Regions from separate parts of the Butyricicoccus sp. AM27-36 genome, predicted to be linked through region 3. Evidence: predicted binding sites of a transcription regulator. Region 3 holds the regulator's gene; each other region holds the start of a gene.
The links. The regulator NrdR, encoded in region 3, represses ribonucleotide reductase genes. The targets are predictions, from matches to a motif close to CACNANATNTNGTG.

Region 1 (6,628 bases), on a different contig from region 3:
AGGCTCAGCTCGATGCCGCGAACCTTGCAGTCCAGCTCGTTCTTAACGGTGTCAGCCAGCATGGAAGCCAGACCGCCGAGCTGTGCATGGCCGAAGCCGTCGGTAGCAGAGGTCTTAGCCTCGGATACGAAGGAGCCGTCAGCGTAGTGGATACCCTCGGAAACAGCTACCAGGCAGTTGCCCTTCTCGTCATAGATGCGCTTTACGTCAGCCAGGAACTTCTTCATGTCGAAGTCGGTCTCCGGCAGGTAAACCAGATCCGGGCCAGCGCCCATAGCGGTAGCCAGACCGGCAGCACCGGCCAGCCAGCCAGCGTGACGGCCCATGATCTCTACGATGCAGACCATGCCGGTGTCGTATACGCGAGCGTCCTGATAGATCTCCATGCAGGAAGTAGCGATATACTTAGCAGCGGAAGCAAAGCCCGGGCAGTGGTCGGTGCCGAACAGGTCATTGTCGATGGTCTTCGGAATGCCCATTACGCGGCACTCGTAGCCGGACTTCATCATATACTTGGAAACCTTGTTGCAGGTATCCATGGAGTCGTTGCCGCCGTTGTAGAAGAAGTAACGGATGTCGTACTTCTTGAAGATCTCGAGGATGCGCTTGTAATCGGTGTCATCAACATCCGGATCAGCCAGCTTGTAGCGGCAGGAGCCCAGTGCAGAGGACGGGGTGTAGCGCAGAAGAGCCAGCTCGTCGCGGTCTTCCTTGTCGATATCATACAGGTCGTCGTTCAGCAGGCCCTTGATGCCGTGTGCCATGCCGAATACGCGGGTGATGGACGGATTGTCCAGTGCTGCCTCCAGCGCACCCAGAACAGAAGAGTTGATTACGGAAGTCGGGCCGCCCGACTGACCGATGACGCAAGCGCCTTTCAGTTCACTCATTGATAAAACCTCCTAAGCAAATTAAAACGCAGAGCTGTGCCATGCATTTTCTTACTCATAAAGAGTATCATATAATATGAAAAAAATCAATGAAAATCCTGCGTTTTCGGCAGGTTTGGCAATTTTGGCAAAGTTGCCGCAGGAATTCGGCGAAAAAATGACAGGATTTTTTGGATATGGACTTGATTTTAGCATGCTTAACTGATAGAATAAAAGCAGAATTTTTAAGATTCAGTTTTTATCAGAAAGGAAGTATTCCCATGCCTTTAGTTACTACTACTGAGATGTTCAAGAAGGCTTACGACGGCGGCTACGCTGTTGGCGCTTTCAACGTGAACAACATGGAGATCGTTCAGGGTATCACCGAGGCTTGCCAGGAGCAGCACGCTCCGGTAGTCCTGCAGGTATCCAAGGGCGCACGCGCTTACGCAAACCACACCTACCTCGTTAAGATGGTAGAGGCTGCTGTTAAGGAGTGCCCGGACATTCCGATCGCTCTGCATCTGGACCACGGCCCGGACTTCGAGACCTGCAAGGCCTGCATCGACGGCGGATTCACCTCCGTTATGATCGACTGCTCCTCCCGTCCGTTCGACGAGAACGTCGAGGAGACCAAGAAGGTCGTAGAGTACGCTCACGCTCACGGCGTTGTTGTCGAGGCTGAGCTCGGCACCCTGGCTGGCGTAGAGGATGACGTTAAGGTTTCCGCTGAGGATTCCTCCTACACCCATCCGGAAGAGGTTGAGGAGTTCGTAACCCGCACCGGCTGTGACTCTCTGGCTATCGCAATCGGCACCTCTCACGGCGCTTACAAGTTCACCCCGGATCAGTGCACCCGCAACGAGCAGGGCATTCTGGTTCCGCCTCCGCTGCGTTTCGACGTACTCGAGGAAGTTTCCAAGCGTCTGCCGGGCTTCCCGATCGTACTGCACGGTTCCTCTTCTGTACCGCGTGAGTTTGTTGACAAGATCAACAAGTTCGGCGGCAAGATGCCGGATGCAATCGGCATTCCGGAGGAAGAGCTGCGTCACGCTGCACAGCTGTCCGTCTGCAAGATCAATATCGACTCCGATATTCGTCTGGCTATCACCGCTTCTATCCGCGAGCACTTCGCTGAGCATCCGGATCACTTCGACCCGCGCCAGTACCTGAAGCCGGCTCGTCAGGCTGTCAAGGACATGGTTACCCACAAGCTGATCAATGTTCTGGGCTGCAACGGCAAGGCATAAGATCATTTTCTGATCGAAACCAAAGAACCTCGGAATCCTGTTCCGGGGTTCTTTTTTCGTCTTGCGATGGGGAATAGAACGGATACCATATATAGTGTATCCGCTTTTTTGCGGGAGAAATTACCACAGAGAAAATAAAGGAGAAACTTTGTGGAATTTGTCGCGCTTTTTTGATAAATTTTTCGAGTCAAGAGGAAAAGTTTAGAGAATGCTCCAATAAAAATAGTGCTTTTCTTGCAAATGTGCCAAAAAGAATTTAGCGCCTTGACAGGGCGGTGTTTCGGCGGTAGAATATATAAGCAAGAGATAAGCAGACACAAGATGTTGTGCGATATTGAATGCACCACTACATAATTTAGTAAATAATCAAGAAATCGCCGTTAGGCGGTTTTTGTATGAGAGAGGGATTTTTCTTTATGATTCAGCAGATCGTCAAGCGGGACGGGCGCATGGCTCCCTTTGAGATCGACAAGATCACAAATGCAATTTTCGGCGCAGCACAGGCCTCCGGCGGCCAGGACCACGATATGGCGCAGGAGCTGGCAGAGCAGGTCGAAAAAACGCTGGAGGAGACTGCTGGAACCGAAACTCCCACCGTTGAACAGGTGCAGGACACTGTTGAGAAGGTTCTGATCGAAAGCGGACATGCCCGCACGGCCAAGAAGTACATCCTGTACCGCAACGAGCGCACCCGCGTGCGTGAGATGAACACCCGTCTGATGAAGGTGTACGAGGATCTGACGTTCAAGTCCTCGCTCGAGAACGACGTCAAGCGCGAGAACGCCAATATCGACGGTGATACCGCGATGGGAACCATGCTCAAGTACGGCTCCGAGGGTGCCAAGCAGTTCTACGAGATGTTCATCCTCGATCCGGCACACGCCAAGGCACACCGCGAGGGTGATATCCACATCCACGATCTGGATTTTCTGACGCTGACCACCACCTGCTGTCAGATTGACCTGCTGAAGCTGTTCCGCGACGGTTTTTCCACCGGCCACGGCTTCCTGCGCGAGCCGAACGACATCCGTTCGTACTCTGCGCTGGCATGCATTGCTATCCAGTCTAATCAGAATGACCAGCATGGCGGTCAGAGCGTGCCGAACTTCGATTACTCGATGGCGCCGGGTGTGCGCAAGACCTTCCGCAAGCTGTTCCGCGACAATCTCGCCAAGGCCCTCGAGGTGTTCGGCGAGGACGACAACAACGAGGTAGATGCGCGTGCGCTGACCGAGCGTGTCGAGCAGGAGACCGGCAAGTGGGCTTGTCTGGCAGGCGGCAACGGCTATGACGAGGCGATGGCTAAGGCACTTTCCGAGACGCTTGACGAAAAGACGGTTGCAAAGTGCATGAAGTTTGCTCGCAAGTACGCGGATAAGGAGACCCGCAAGGGCACCTATCAGGCGATGGAAGCGCTGGTTCACAATCTGAACACTATGCACTCGCGTGCAGGTGCACAGATTCCGTTCTCGTCGCTCAACTACGGCACGGATACCTCTCCGGAGGGCCGTCTGGTCATGGAGCAGCTGCTGCTTGCGACCGAGGCCGGTCTGGGCAACGGTGAGACCCCGATTTTCCCGATCCACATTTTCAAGGTCAAGGAAGGCGTCAACTACAACGAGGGCGACCCGAACTACGACCTGTTCAAGCTGGCATGCCGCGTTTCCGCGAAGCGTATGTTCCCGAATTTCTCGTTCCTCGATGCGCCGTTTAACCTGCAGTATTACAAGCCGGGTCATCCGGAGACCGAGGTCGGCTACATGGGTTGCCGCACGCGTGTTATGTCCAATGTGTGCGATCCGACCCGTGAGATCACCTACGGCCGCGGCAACCTGTCGTTCACGTCGGTCAACCTGCCGCGCATTGCAATCCGCAGCCACGGCGATCTGGACTGGTTCTTTGAGGACCTCGACCGCAAGATCGACCTCGTAATCGACCAGCTGCTCGACCGTTTCCGCATCCAGTGCGGCAAGCGCGTGCGCAACTACCCGTTCCTGATGGGCGAGGGCGTATGGATGGATTCCGAAAAGCTGGGTCCGGATGACGAGGTTGGCGAGGTGCTTAAGCACGGCACACTGACGCTCGGTTTCATCGGTCTGGCGGAGTGCCTCAAGGCGCTCATCGGCGTACACCACGGCGAGAGCGACGAGGCGCAGAACCTTGGTCTGGAAATCGTTGGTCACATGCGTCAGCGCATGGACGAGGCAACCGAGAAATACCACCTCAACTTCTCGCTGATCGCTACCCCGGCAGAGGGTCTGTCCGGCCGATTTGTCAAGATCGACCGTGAGAAATACGGCAAGATTCCGGGCGTTACCGACCGTGATTACTACACCAACTCCTTCCATGTGCCGGTTTACTATCCGATTTCGGCGTTTGAGAAGATCGCCCGCGAGGCGCCGTATCACGAGCTGACCAACGGCGGTCATATCAGCTACATTGAGCTGGACGGCGACCCGACGCAGAACCTCGAAGCGTTTGAGGCTGTCGTTCGGGCGATGAAGGAAGCCGGCATCGGCTACGGTGCGATCAACCACCCGATCGACCGCGATCCGGTCTGCGGCTATACCGGCATTATTGGCGAAGTATGTCCGCGCTGCGGCCGCCGAGAGGGCGAAGGCGTTCCGCTGTCCAAGCTGCAGAAGCTGGGACTATATAAAAATTACAACAGCACCACGATCGGCTATCACGGCGACCCTGCCGAAGAAGCCGACCGTCAGCCGAATACATTGAAAATCGTCAAAAAGTGACAGGAAAGGGAGAATTCTATCATGGAAACTAAGAATATCGCTGCACAGGAGCCGATGATTGGTGAAGGTGTAGGATTTGAACGTATCCGCCGCATTACGGGTTATCTGGTAGGTACGCTCGACCGCTTCAACAACGGCAAGCGCGCGGAGGAGCACGACCGCGTAAAGCACAGTGTTCCGAGCTGCTGCTCCATGCGTCAGGAGCACACCGCCTGATGGAAGGTAAAATTCGCATTGCAGGTACAGTCGGGGAGTCCATTGTGGACGGCCCCGGCTTCCGCTATACGCTGTTTGTGCAGGGCTGTCCGCATGGCTGTCCGGGCTGCCACAATCCGCAGACGCACGACTTTGAGGGCGGGCAGGATATTGAGCTGGACACGCTGCTGAAGGATATGTGCCGCAATCCGTTCATCAAGGGTGTGACGTTCTCGGGTGGCGAGCCGTTTTGTAAGGCGGAGCCGCTGTATTATCTTGCGGTGGAGCTGAAGCGCAAGGGCAAGCACCTGATGGCGTATTCGGGGTACACGTTTGAGCAGCTGTTGGAGTTGAGCGATCCGTTTGTGAAAAAGCTGCTCGGGCAGCTGGATTTACTGGTAGACGGGCCGTTTCTCATGGCGGAGAAGAACATCGAGCTGCGGTTTCGCGGCAGCGCGAACCAGCGGGTGTTGGATGTACCGAAGTCGCTGGAGGCGAATGAGGCTGTCTGGGCGGAGCAGTATCGGTGAGGCTGGTCGCTTGCGAAGCGAGCGGAATCTGCGCTGACGCCGCGCGGGCGCACAAGGATGGACACCAAGGTTTCCACCCTTGTGAATCTCGTTTCCGTTATTCCTGATCTGGCACAGACCGGAGACCGGTGACCGCTTCGGAATAAGGCGTTTGCACGTTGCTACGGACGGCACCTGCGAATTTCACTTATTGACGGATTTTACCGTATAAACCGTCTGCATTGATTTATAAACAACGCGATTGACACGAAAATGACAACAAAAAAGCACCGAAACTTACGTTTCGGTGCTTTTTTCATCTTCCGACGGTTCATTTTCCGCTTCTGCCTTCTCTGCGAGGTGCGGATTCCGGACAACGCATCTTACACACGGTGCGGTCTTGCCGAAGGCGGTATGGCTGACCTTTTCGGTCGGCTGCATACGGCAGGCAACGGCAGTATGCAGTCCTACGAGATCATCCTTCTGCACGAAGGCGCTGACCTCGTCGGCGTGCATGGATTCGAACGCGTACAGCAGGCACGCAGCGATGCACTCGCGGCCGACGCCGATGCCGCGCAGCTCATGCCGGACGATGCAGTTCGCGGTCAGCACGCGTTCTGCGCCGACCTGCTCGTAAGTCAGGCCGCACAGAGCCGCGGGAACGCCGGTCGGCTTATCAAGTGCGAGCTGCCAGCCGCAGCCTTCGGTCTGATAGCGGCGCAGCGTATCCACTAGCCAGTCCAGTGTCTGCTCGTAGGAGAGTGCGCCGCCGAGCGTCTGCATGGTTTCCTCACTGCGCAGGAGCGGCGTCAGCAGGTCGAGGTCGTCCGCGCTCAGCTCGCGGTAGTCCATGCGGCTGGAGTTTAGTTCGTAAAATTGCATAGGTTCAATTTTCTCCCAACAAAACGGTGCGGCTTTTATAGCAATCCAAACAAATACTGCAACAAGTGCGCGCATACAGCACGCGCATAGCAGCGTCGCTTTCACTTGCTATGCGTCAGCATAGCTGCGTAAAATCTCCTTGCTATTCACGCGCTGTATGCGCTACTTTTGTC
Region 2 (6,628 bases), on a different contig from region 3:
TTATAAACGGAATCTCCCGCTTGCGGAACAATTCGAGCAGTTCCTGCTCTGCAGGCTGCAAACCACGCGTGCTGTCCGTGACAAGAACCGCAATATCCGTCTTTCCCAGCACGCGCAGTGCCCGGCGGACACGCTCCGCGCCGAGCGCGCCCTCATCGTCAATGCCCGGTGTGTCGATGATAACCACCGGACCGATAGGGAGCAATTCCATCGCCTTCTGCACCGGATCTGTGGTTGTGCCCTTGACATCGGAAACAATGGACAGTGTTTGTCCGGTCACGCGGTTTACCACGCTGGATTTACCCGCATTGCGCAGACCGAAAAAGCCGATGTGTACGCGCTCGCCGGAGGGCTGTGCGTTCAGTCCCATAGGAAACCCTCCTTAGAAGCGGAAATCACGGCGGTTGGAGCTGCAGATATCCTTGATATGCTCGGCTGCAATTTCGCGTACCTTATCGCGCGGGATTTTTTTAAGTTCCTCCCGAATCAGCTCCATGCCGACTCGCCTGGTGTCCTCGCTGGCGTAATCAACCAGATACTCGGCAAGCGTCATCAATGCGTTCGGGTGGCAGCAGTTGAGAATCTGACCGCTCTTGCACAGACTCATAAAACGGTCACCGGTGCGCCCCTCGCGGTAGCAGGCGGTGCAGAACGACGGAATAAACCCAAGCTGCATGAGCCAGTGAACAACCTCATCGAGCGAGCGCTGATCGGATACATCAAACTGCTCAGAGTCGTGCGGACGCTCCTCTTCCTCGTAGCCGCCGACCGAGGTACGGGAAGCACCGCTGATCTGCGAAATACCCAGACCAAGTGCCTTCTCACGCACCTGCTGGCTCTCGCGGGTGGAGATGATCATGCCGGTGTACGGCACGGCAATGCGAATGCACGCGATAACCTTTGCGAACAGCTCGTCGCTCAGGCCGTTGTCGAATACATCCGGGTCAATATCGTCCGCGCGCTTGATACGCGGCACGCTGATAGTATGCGGGCCAACGCCGTGTACAGCCTCCAGATGCTCGGCGTGCATGAGCAGACCGGCGAACTCGTACTTGTACATTTCCAGACCGAACAGAACACCCAGACCAACGTCGTCGATACCGCCGTCCATCGCGCGATCCATTGCTTCGGTGTGGTAGTCGTAATCGTGCTTCGGACCTGCCGGATGCAGCTTGAGGTAGCTCTGCTTGTGATAGGTCTCCTGGAACAGAATGTAAGTGCCGATGCCGGCGTCCTTCAGCTTGCGGTAGTTCTCGACTGTGGTCGCCGCAATGTTGACGTTGACACGTCGAATTGCACCGTTTTTATGCTTGATGGAGTAAATGGTGTTGATGCACTCGAGAATGTACTCGATCGGGTTGTTGACCGGGTCCTCACCGGCCTCGATGGCAAGGCGCTTGTGACCCATATCCTGCAGTGCGATAACCTCGCGGGCAACCTCTTCCTGCGTCAGCTTTTTGCGAGTGATATGGCGGTTTTTTGCGTGATACGGACAGTAAACGCAGCCGTTCACGCAGTAATTCGACAGATACAGCGGCGCAAACATAACAATACGGTTGCCGTAGAACGCCAGCTTGATCTCCTCGGCCAGCTGATACATCTGCTCGATCTTTTCGGGAATATCGCAGGCCAGCAGCACGGAGGCTTCGCGATGCGTCAGACCGGCACAGTGTACGCCGGTGGCGGTCTTCTGCGGACGGGCCTTTTCCAGAATGCTGTCAATCAGCTCGATGTTGTGCTTGTTCTCCTCGGCGTATTTCAGCGTTTCAAGGATTTCCTCATGGTTGATAAACTCCTCTGCATGGAGTGATTTCGGGTTGTACTGAGCCATTTTTTTCGTTTTCCTTTCTTATCTTGCGGTCAGAAGATTACTCTTTCCGTCAGAGTCCCTTAAAATGTATCACTTATCGGATAATATCTCCGCGTGCGGTAACAATCCGGCAGCCGACCGACGCCACACGGCGCGACAGGCAGCCGATGCACTGTGCAGCCTCCTCGCCGGTGCATAGTTTGCCGTCGTACAGTGCATATTTTTTTCGCACCCCAAGCGGAGACAGATTGGGCATCACTACGTTTGCACCAGCCTGTAGTCCGCGCTCGCGGCCGTCCGGTCGGATGGTGCCGAGCGCCGTTGTGGCGGGCAGCAGCAAATTCGGCTGGATCAGCCGCAGCAGTGACAGCAGATACACCGTCTGCTCGCACGTTCCTGCCGGAAAATCGCGGAACGGTGTGTCTTTCTGCGGAATAAACGGGCCGATACCGCACATCTCCGGCCGAAATTCTTCGATGAACTTTAAGTCCTCAGCGAGTGTCCGCGCCGTCTGATACGGCGAGCCGACCATAAAGCCACAGCCGGTCTGGTAGCCGATGTCCTTCAAATCGTGCAGGCAGCGCATACGGTTGTCGAACAACATGGAGGACGGATGCAGCTTTTCATAATGCGCCTTATCGGCGGTTTCGTGACGGAGCAGATAACGGTCCGCGCCTGCGTCGAACATCGCCTGATAGGCTTCACGAGGGAACTCTCCGAGCGACAGCGTTACTGCACAGTCCGGAAACTCGGCTTTGATCTGTCGTACCAGATGGCAAACCACATCGACTGAGAATGCGCTGTCCTCGCCGCCCTGCATGACAAAAGTGCGGAAGCCGAGCGCATAACCTTCCCGGGCACAGTCCAGTATCTGCGCCTCGGTCAGTCGATAGCGGTCACACGCAGGATTGGAACGCCGGATACCGCAGTAATAGCAGTCGTTGCGGCAGATATTGCCGATTTCGATCAGTCCGCGAATGTACACATCCGTACCGTATACCTGCTTTCGTAAGGCAAACGCTTTCTCTGCGGCATAGGCTGCCAGTTCATCGCTCTGGTTTTCGATTAGATATTCGTATTCCTCTATTGACAGGCTGTGCTGCGCTTCCAGCCGGTCAATGAGCTGCTTCTCCTTATTCATCGCTCTGCACATTGGAGTACGCGGTCTTGACGCTGATGCCGTCCAGATTGCCGATTTTGCCGGACAAAGCTGAAATCACATCCTGCGGCGCATCAATGGCGATGGACACAATGTTGATATTGCGCGCTCGATAGGGAATACCCATGCGCCCGATGATATAGCTGCCGTACTCATGCAGCAGGGTATTGAGCCGTTCCACAGAATCCGTGTTCTCTACCACGATTCCCATGACGGCAACTCTTGTTTGCATAAAAACACCTCGGAATAAAAAATAACTGCGTCCTCTGAAAGACGCAGTCCGATACAGATATAAACGGCGCTTCCGTGCAAGAAACGCTGCAATACGATATGGACGGCTCCTTTCATGCAGAATCTGCGGACGCAGAGGCTTACTGTCAGGATCGCTACATCTATTATAGAGGATAGTCGGCAGACCCGCAAGCAAAACCGACGATTTTGTGCAAAGAATTATTTTCGCAAAAATATGTATGATATTTTTGTCGAATTTTATCCTTCCAAATCTATATCTTGTATGGTACAATGCAATAGCGGCACATGATATATGGGTATGCACTTTTACGCTTTGCCTGTAAACAGCAGTGCTTTTTTGTTCGCTTTTTATCGGACAATATGATATAATGATGAACGTATGAAATTTAGAGAGGAAGAACAACACATGGTTCGAGTTGTCAAAAAGGATCACACCAAAGAACCGTTTAACATCCAGAAGGTTGTTATCGCCGTCAATAAGTCGGCAAACCGTGTCCTCTACAACTTTACAGAGGATGAGTTGAAGTCGATCTGCAATCATGTCGAGGGTTATATCCGTGACCATCACATGACCGAGATTCAGATCTGGCAAATGCACAACATCGTTGAGTCTGCACTTGAGTCGGTGCAGCCGGAGGTTGCCAAAAGCTACCGCGACTACCGCAACTATAAGCAGGATTTTGTCGGCATGCTGGACAGCGTATACCAGAAAAGCCAGTCTATCATGTATATCGGCGATAAGGAAAATTCCAACACGGATTCTGCGCTGGTCTCCACTAAGCGCAGCCTGATCTTCAATCAGCTCAACAAGGAGCTGTACCAGAAGTTCTTTATGAACACCGAGGAACTGCAGGCCTGTCGGGACGGCTACATTTACGTCCACGATATGTCGGCACGCCGCGATACCATGAACTGCTGCCTGTTTGATGTAGCGAGTGTCCTCAAGGACGGCTTTGAGATGGGCAATCTGTGGTACAACGAGCCAAAAACACTTAATGTTGCATTTGACGTGATCGGTGATATCGTGCTTTCCGCTGCAAGCCAGCAGTACGGCGGCTTTACCGTGCCGTCGGTCGATCTGCTGCTCGAGCCGTATGCCGAGCGCAGCTACAAAATGCTGACCGAGAAGTATACTCGTCTGGGACTGGATGCTGACACGGTCGAGAAGGAAGTTATGGCAGACATTCTCAACGACTTTGAGCAGGGCTTTCAGGGCTGGGAGTACAAGTTCAACACGGTAGCATCCAGCCGCGGCGACTATCCGTTCATCACCATGACAATGGGAACCGGCACCGGTCGTTTTGCCAAGCTGGCCTCCATTACCATGCTGAATGTACGCCGCAAGGGGCAGGGCAAAAAAGGCCAGAAAAAGCCGGTCCTGTTCCCGAAGATCGTATTCCTGTACGATGAGAACCTGCACGGTCCCGGCAAGCTGCTTGAGGATGTATTTGAAGCCGGTATCCTGTGCTCGTCCCGTGCGATGTATCCGGACTGGCTGTCGCTGACCGGTGAAGGCTATGTGCCGAGCATGTATAAGAAGTACGGCGCGATCATCAGTCCGATGGGCTGCCGCGCGTTCCTGTCTCCGTGGTACGAGCGCGGAGGCATGAAGCCCGCTGATGAGAGCGACAAGCCGGTATTTGTTGGCCGTTGGAACATTGGCGCGGTATCGCTGCACCTGCCGATGATCTATGCCAAGGCACAGCAGGAGAGCCGTCCGTTCCGCGAGGTGCTGGACTACTATCTGGAGCTTATCCGCAAGCTGCATATCCGCACCTATGCGTACCTGGGGGAGATGCGTGCATCTACCAATCCGCTGGCGTACTGCGAGGGCGGCTTCTACGGCGGACATCTCAAGCCGTCGGACAAGATCAAGCCGATCATGAAAACCGCTACCGCATCGTTCGGCATTACTGCACTCAACGAGCTGCAGGAGCTGTATAACGGCAAATCGCTTGCCGAGGACGGTCAGTTTGCCCTCGAAACACTGCAGTATATCAACGATAAAGTCGAGCAGTTCAAGAACGAGGACGGCAATTTGTATGCTATCTACGGTACACCGGCAGAGAGTCTGTGCGGTTTGCAGGTCGAGCAGTTCCGCAAGAAATACGGCATCATCGAGGGTGTTTCCGATCGTCCGTATGTCTCCAACAGCTTCCACTGCCACGTTACCGAGGACCTGACACCGATTCAGAAGCAGGATCTTGAGGGTCGTTTCTGGAATCTGTGCAACGGCGGCAAGATCCAGTACGTCAAGTACCCGATTGACTACAACCATGAGGCAATTCGCTCTCTGGTGCGCCGCGCCATGGCAAAGGGCTTCTATGAGGGTGTCAATCTTTCACTCGCGTACTGCGATGACTGCGGTCATGAGGAGCTGTCCATGGATGTCTGCCCGAAGTGCGGCAGCCGCAACCTTACCAAAATCGAGAGAATGAACGGCTATCTTTCCTACTCTCGCGTGAAGGGCGATACGCGCCTGAACGATGCCAAGATGGCCGAAATTGCTGAAAGAAAGAGTATGTAACACGAATGCAGTATCACAATATAACCAAGGACGATATGCTCAACGGCGATGGCCTGCGTGTTGTGCTGTGGGTGGCCGGCTGCGGACACGCCTGTCCCGGCTGTCACAACCCCATCACATGGGACGCGGAAGGCGGTCTGCTGTTTGATCAGGCCGCAAAGGACGAGCTGTTCACCGAGCTCGGCAAGGACTATATCTCCGGCATCACGTTTTCCGGCGGCGATCCGCTTTTCCCCGGCAACCGTGAGGAGGTCAGCGAGCTGTGCCGCGAGATTCGGCAGAAGTTTCCGGACAAGACCATATGGCTGTACACCGGCTATCGCTGGGAGGAAATCAAGTGGCTGCCGTTTCTCGATCAGATTGACGTGCTGATCGACGGTCGTTTTGTACAGGCGCAGGCCGATCCGCAGCTTCACTGGCGCGGCAGTGCCAACCAGCGCGTGATCGATGTTCCGCGCACGCTTGCGGCTAACAGTATCGTCCTGCATGACGATAAGTAAAAAGGAGTGCTGAATTATGCAACAGATCGCACAGTTTTTCAAGGTATCCGAGGAACAGTTTGTCCGTGACTGGTGCGCGGCTACCCGCCGCAGCGCGGATGAGGCCAAGAAGGTCTATCAGAACATCCGGCTGCCGCGCCGCGCGACCAAAGGCTCTGCCGGCTATGATTTTTTTGCGCCGGAAAGCTTTACGCTTGTTCCGCATGAGACCATCCTTATTCCGACCGGTATCCGCGTTATGATCGAGGACGGTTGGGTGCTGAGCCTGTACCCGCGTTCCGGTCTGGGCTTCCGTCACCGTCTGCAGCTCGACAATACGGTCGGTATTATCGACAGCGACTACTTTGAGGCTAAAAATGAAGGACATATTCTCATTAAGA
Region 3 (6,628 bases):
CGCGGACACGCTCGTCCAGCAGCGCGACCTGCTGCTCCAGCCTGAAGGTTCGGGTGATGAGGTTATTGTGCTTTTCGACCTTCTTTTCAAGCTGTTCGATGCGGTAATTGACCAGCTTGCCGGAGACGATAATGCCGCCGGCCGTGCCCGCCAGCGTCCCCAGCAGACTCAGTCCCGCAATGATGATCTCAGCTGACACGTTTTCACCTCCTTGCTTCGCATAAGTGCCTGCACCCATACGCCGTTCAGAGGGGAAAATTGACCACGAATGGTCAACTCGGTCGAAATTTTTCTTTAGGCAACACCGCACAATTAAAGCTGCGGCGCTTTACGGAAATTTTGTGCCCTGACGTCGTTGTGCTTTCACGGCAATACACAAAGTATTACCGCAAAACCGCGCCTAGTCAGTGCGCAAAATTTACTCGTAAATCGCTCTTGTTCAATTATGCGGTATTGCCTTTTTTCTTACTTTTCTTTGAGCGCACCCTTTTTGATGTTCGCCTGCAGGATTTTGTCCGTCAGCTCATACAGGTACGCCGAGCCTTTCTCCGTGCGGCTCTGGCGGCCGTAGACCTGCTTGGCGGTCACATCGTGGTCAGCCCAGTCGCTGCCGCCGTTGCTGTTGTTGAGCAGAAGCGGCTGCAGATTGTCCATCGCGTGGGCAAAGTGCGCCTCGGCGGTCTCGTCGGCCTCAAATTCGTCAAAAACAGCCATCAGCCCGCGTTTCTGGTCGTCCGGCAGGAGCGAATAAATGCGCTGCTTTGCCGCGTCCTCGCGCGCCTTCTGCGTCTTCAGACCGTCGGTGTCGTAGGCGTAGGTGTCGCCTGCGTCAATCTCCACCACATCGTGCAGCAGGCACATGAGCATGACGCGCGCCACATCCACCGGCTCGTTGGAATATTCCTGCAGCAGGTACGCCATGATAGCCATGTGCCATGCGTGCTCGGCGTCGTTCTCGCGGCGGCCGTGGCCGGAGAGATGCGTCTGCCGGAAAATGTTCTTCTCCTTGTCGATCTCGAGAATGAAATTCAGCTGTTTCTGCAGCCGTTCGTCCATAAATCCATCTTCCTTTCGATATGAAAAAACGGGTACAGCCTGCGCCATACCCGCCGAATTATTTATCTTTGAGGAGCGTATTCAGCTCTTCCATAAAGGTGTTGATGTCCTTAAACTGGCGGTAGACCGAGGCAAACCGCACATACGCGACCTCATCAACCTTACGCAGCTGCTCCATGACAAGCTCACCGATGACCTTGCTGGAGACCTCGCTTTCGAGCGAGCCGAACAGCTTCTGCTCGACGTGATCGACGATCTGTTCCAGCTGCATCAGCGAAACCGGGCGTTTCTCGCACGCCTTCACCAGACCGTTGAGCAGCTTCTGGCGGTCGTACGCCTGCCGGGTGCCATCGCGCTTGATCAGCATAAGCGGCATGCGCTCCACCGTCTCGTAGGTGGTAAAGCGTTTTCCGCAGTGGAGACATTCACGCCGGCGGCGGATGCTGGTACCCTCGTCCGTCGGACGGGAGTCCACGACCTTGCTGTCTTCAAAGCTGCAAAATGGGCACTTCATCGTACTTCCCCCTTGTGAACACCGCTTCACGCGCGTGGTTTGTTAGCTGCCTGCTGTTATTATACTACGCGGAGTGCTGTTAAGTCAATTTTTTATTGTGATAAAGCGGCACCTTTTCCTGCACTGCCCTATCCGAGCGGCTTCTTTCTCTGCACCGGTCACCCTGCGCCGATAAACAAACGCAAAAAAGGCACCCGAACGGGTGCCTTTTCGATAGTCGTTAGATCTTGCGACGGCGGCGGAACTTCTTACGGAAGAAGCCCCACAGACCGGTAGACAGCATAACGGACGACCAGCCGCCGGCCAGGATACCGACGATCAGCGGCAGGGTGAACTGCTTGAGCGACGGAACACCGAGGATGTATACCATGCCGATGGTGAACAGCGTGGTAAGGGTGGTGTTGATGGTACGGCCCATGGTCTGCCAGATGCTCTTCTCGCCGATGACCTCAAACGGCTCCTTGCGCGCGGTGCGCAGGTTCTCACGAACGCGGTCGAATACGATGATGGACGCGTTGATGGAGTAGCCGAGGATGGTCAGTGCAGCAGCGATGAAGTTGCTGTCGAGCGGAATCTGCAGCAGAACGTAAACGCTCAGCATAACGAGCAGGTCGTGAACCAGGCAGCAGATCGCAGCCAGACCACTGGTCAGCTCGAAGCGGAAGGTGATGTACACCAGCATCAGCAGGATTGCAAGGATCGAGCAGAGGAATGCCGAACGCTGCAGGTCGCTGCCGACAGAAGCGGATACGTCGTTGTTGTTGAGGATATCGGTATCGGCAAGGCTGTACTTCTCCAGCATCTTGTCGATCACGGCAGCACGCTGCTCGGAATCGATCGAGGTGGAGCGGATCAGCACGTCCTCGTTGCCGTCACCGGAGGAGGTTACAGAGGATGCGTCCACGCCGGTTGCGTCCTTGAACAGATCGCTGACCTCGGTCTGGATATCCTGCGTAACAGCGGTATGCATGTTGAACTCCATCTCGGTACCGCCGGCAAAGTCGATGCTCAGGTTGAACAGGTTCTTGCCGAACGGCAGCAGGATCAGTGCGACAAGGCCGGTAGCGACCAGTACGACAGAGATACCGCCAAAGATCTTGAAGTTCTTGAGGATCGGGAAATGCTTCTTCTCTTCCTTGCGCTCACGCAGGCCGTAAGCCTTCGGGTTGCGGATGTGGAAATCAACCATGCGGTTGAGCAGGAAGTGGGTGATGGTCAGCGCGGTGAACATGGACACGATAACACCGATGCCCAGCGTGGTAGCGAAGCCGACGATCGTGCCGGTGCCAAGGAAGAACAGCACGCCGCACGCGATCAGGGTGGTGATATTGGAGTCCAGAATTGCGGTGAACGCACGCTTGAAGCCGGAGTCGATAGCGCTCTTGACGGTCTTGCCGGCAGCCATTTCCTCCTTGATGCGCTCGAAGATAATGACGTTTGCGTCAACCGCCATACCGATGGACAGGATGATACCTGCAATGCCCGGCAGGGACAGGTTTACGCGAATCAGGCTGAACAGCAGCGCCTCGATAACCATGTAGAAGCACAGAGCGAAGCAGGAAACAACGCCCGGAACGCGGTACATGATGATCATGAACAGCATAACGAGGATCAGACCGATCATACCTGCCTTCAGGCTGGAGCTCATCGCGTCAGCGCCGAGCTGCGGGCCGACAGAGCGAAGCTCTACCTGCTTGAGCGAGAACGGGATCTGACCTGCGTTGATGAGGTTTGCCAGCTCGGTCGCGCTGTCGCGGGTGAAGTTGCCGGTGATAACACAGCTGTCGTTGTCGATCTTCTCGGAAACAGACGGATACGAGATGATCTGTTTATCCATCATGATATACAGAATGTTGGTGCCGTCCGTGCGGGCAGCAACGGAGCCGGTCGCCTCAGCGAACTTCTTCCGGCCCTCGCTGGTGAACTGCACTTCAACGTAGTGCTGATCGGACATGCCGTTCGTCGGGTTGCCGTAGCCGTAGGACGCCTTCTTGATGTCCGAGCCGGACAGCCACTCCTTGCCGTCGGCATCGAGGAAGGTCAGCTGAGCGGTGGTGCCCAGGGTCTGAACCGCTTCCTCCGGGTTGGTGATCTGCGGGATCTCAACCGTTACGCGGTTCTCGCCGCTGAGGGATACAGTAGCCTCGGTAAAGCCCTTGTCGGTCAGACGCTGACGAATGACCTTCTGTACCGAGTTCATGTCGTCGGACAGGTTGTTGGTGTCGTAGCCGTCCGGGATTTCGGCCTCGTATACGATACGGGAGCCGCCGACCAGATCCAGACCCAGACGGATACCGTTGTCGGTATCGAGTACGCTCGGGATGATGGCCTTCAGACCGGAGTCTGTCGTGTCTGCGGAATCGGTCGAAGCCGAGTCAGCAGAGGTGTCAGCAGACGCATCCGTGCTGTCTGCCTTGTTGTCCGCCTTGTCTGCGCTGCTGTCGGTAGACGAGGTATCGCTCGTATCCGTCGCAGACGTGTCGGACGTTGCCGTGTTCCGGAACGGCATGGTCCAGCCGCCCGGAATGTACACTCCTGTTACCGCCGTCACGCCGAGGAAAATGATGATCAGCATGACCGCGATAAAGGAAGTTACACTCTTTTTCACTTGCAAGTGCCTCCTTTATTTTTTTGTTACACAACTGATTTAGTATACAGCATAATAGCCAAAAAGTCAATCATTCTGCACATATTGTATAACAATTCCGCGCCTGTGGCGCGTGTGCAATAGAATATCCCGCTGCGCGGGATATTCATAAAAACCGTGGGGCATGTACCTGTGCAGCGCGGCTTTTTAATGCCGCGCAAGGTTAGCACCGGTTTTTATACCGGTAATCATATTTATGTGCCGCGTGCGACGCGCAAATATGCGCCCGAGATGTATCCGCGCCGTGTGCGGTACATCCTATCTCGTTTCAGACTGTGATCTGAAACGAATCAAAGGTTGATCTCTACCTTTACGTCCTCACCGGTCAGGTACGGCGCGATCGCCGGACGAACACACTCGTTCAGGAATTCATCTACCTGAGACGGACAGCGGCCGATGTAAGCGGACGGGTCGAGATGCTCGAGGATCTGCTCACGGGTCATGCCGAACATCGGGTCACCGGCGATGCGGTCAACCATATCGTTCTCCAGACCCTCCTCCTTGATGCGCTTGCCTGCAGCCATGGAGTGCTCGCGGATGCGCTCGTGCAGGTCCTGACGGTTGCCGCCGCGCTTTACGGCGTCCATCATGATGTTCTCGGTTGCCATGAACGGCAGCTCGTTCATAACGTGCGCCTCGATGACCTTCGGATAAACGACCAGACCGGAAACGACGTTGATCATGATGTTGAGGATTGCGTCAACGGCAAGGAATGCCTCCGGCACGGAAATGCGCTTGTTCGCGGAGTCGTCGAGCGTGCGCTCGAACCACTGGGTAGCCGAGGTGAACGCCGGGTTCAGGCTGTCGCAGATGACGTAGCGCGCCAGTGCGCAGATACGCTCGGAACGCATCGGGTTGCGCTTGTACGGCATGGCGGACGAGCCGATCTGGTTCTTCTCGAACGGCTCCTCTACTTCCTTCAGGTGCTGCAGCAGACGCAGGTCGGTTGCGAACTTGGAAGCGGATTCTGCGATACCGGCGAGCGTTGCGAGCGTCTGCGCGTCGATCTTGCGGGAGTAGGTCTGGCCGGAGACCGGAACCACGCCTGCAAAGCCGAAATCATCGGCAATGCGCTTCTCCAGCTCCTTAACCTTGCTCTCGTCGCCGTCAAACAGCTCCATGAAGGACGCCTGCGTGCCGGTCGTGCCCTTGCTGCCGAGCATGCGCAGGTTTTCGATGCGGTATTCTACCTCATTCAAATCCATCAGCAGCTCGTTCATCCACAGGGTAGCGCGCTTGCCGACCGTGGTCAGCTGTGCGGGCTGGAAGTGGGTGAAGCCGAGAGTCGGCTGGGACTTGTGCGCATCCGCGAACTGCGCCAGCTTGTCCAGTACGGTCGCCAGCTTTTTGCGAACCAGCAGCAGACCCTCGCGGATCTGGATGATGTCGGTATTGTCGCCGACATACGCACTGGTAGCGCCGAGGTGGATAATGCCGGCCGCCTTGGGAGCCGCCTTGCCGAAGGTGTAAACGTGCGCCATAACGTCATGGCGTACCTCCTTCTCGCGCTGACGGGCCACATCGTAGTCGATGTCGGTCAGGTGCGCGGCCATCTCGTCCACCTGCTCCTGCGTGATCGGCAGACCGAGCGCCAGCTCCGCCTTAGCCAGCGACAGCCACAGCCGACGCCAGGTGGAGAACTTCATATCCGAGGAGAAGGTGTAGAGCATCTCCTGGGAAGCGTAGCGCGAGGAAAGCGGGCTTTCGTACACGTTGTTCATGTTATTCGTCCTTTCCGGTGTGTATTTTATCCAAATTATAACGAAATAACGGACTTGGATGGTATCTAATCTTCCATAACAGTCCGATTTTAGTTTAACACTTTGCACCGGTCATTTCAAGCAAAACCGACCGGTTTTGCGCTATCTTGTAGCAATAAACAAAGTTTGCAGCGGTTTCGCCGTTAGATTTTGCGTCCTCCCCTTTTTCCTGCACCGCCTGCGCGGTTCAAGTGCCCCAGAGGTTCGGTGCAGAAACCAAAAAGCAGCACCCTTTTCAGAGTGCTGCTCGGAATTACGAATGCTTACGCGTTCTTGATAAACGCTTCGAGGCGGTCGAGACCCTTGTCAATCTCGGTGAGCGAGGTCGCATAGCTCCAGCGGATGAAGCCCGGCGCAGCAAATGCGGTGCACGGAACGGTCGCAACCAGACCCTTCTCAAGGAACAGCTGCGCGAAGTCCTCGGCGCTCTCGATGACCTTGCCGTACATGGTCTTGCCGAGGAAGCCCTTCATGTTCATCATAACATAGAACGCGCCCTCCGGCTTGATGCAGGAAACGCCCTCGATCTGGTTCATGCGCTCTACCAGATGGTCGCGGCGCTGCTCGAACGCCTGCTTCATCACCTGCATATCCTCCTGCGGGCCGGTCAGTGCGGTGATGGCCGCCTGCTGGGAAATGGTGGACGGTGCA

Region 1: a site for NrdR is predicted at 2,435-2,448, ahead of DW724_RS02010 (anaerobic ribonucleoside triphosphate reductase). Genes of this name have one in related genera too.
Region 2: a site for NrdR is predicted at 3,471-3,484, ahead of nrdD (anaerobic ribonucleoside-triphosphate reductase). Genes of this name have one in related genera too.

The regions. Positions count from the first base shown of each region.
Region 1 covers NZ_QUJR01000001.1:426,284-432,911, forward strand. Annotated here, with positions in the region: gene DW724_RS02000 (6-phosphofructokinase) at 1-890, opposite strand, end outside; gene DW724_RS16210 (hypothetical protein) at 967-1,095, shown strand; gene fba (class II fructose-1,6-bisphosphate aldolase) at 1,151-2,119, shown strand; gene DW724_RS02010 (anaerobic ribonucleoside triphosphate reductase) at 2,536-4,869, shown strand; partial or broken gene nrdD (anaerobic ribonucleoside-triphosphate reductase) at 4,945-5,085, shown strand; gene nrdG (anaerobic ribonucleoside-triphosphate reductase activating protein) at 5,085-5,594, shown strand; gene DW724_RS02025 (GNAT family N-acetyltransferase) at 5,871-6,455, opposite strand.
Region 2 covers NZ_QUJR01000005.1:164,301-170,928, forward strand. Annotated here, with positions in the region: gene hydF ([FeFe] hydrogenase H-cluster maturation GTPase HydF) at 1-370, opposite strand, end outside; gene hydG ([FeFe] hydrogenase H-cluster radical SAM maturase HydG) at 383-1,831, opposite strand; gene hydE ([FeFe] hydrogenase H-cluster radical SAM maturase HydE) at 1,905-2,951, opposite strand; gene DW724_RS08670 (TM1266 family iron-only hydrogenase system putative regulator) at 2,944-3,201, opposite strand; gene nrdD (anaerobic ribonucleoside-triphosphate reductase) at 3,628-5,748, shown strand; gene nrdG (anaerobic ribonucleoside-triphosphate reductase activating protein) at 5,754-6,248, shown strand; gene DW724_RS08685 (deoxyuridine 5'-triphosphate nucleotidohydrolase) at 6,265-6,628, shown strand, end outside.
Region 3 covers NZ_QUJR01000004.1:31,115-37,742, forward strand. Annotated here, with positions in the region: gene DW724_RS06715 (hypothetical protein) at 1-199, opposite strand, end outside; gene DW724_RS06720 (HD domain-containing protein) at 466-1,056, opposite strand; gene nrdR (transcriptional regulator NrdR) at 1,115-1,570, opposite strand; gene secD (protein translocase subunit SecD) at 1,791-4,178, opposite strand; gene purB (adenylosuccinate lyase) at 4,508-5,938, opposite strand; gene DW724_RS06740 (pyridoxal phosphate-dependent aminotransferase) at 6,241-6,628, opposite strand, start outside.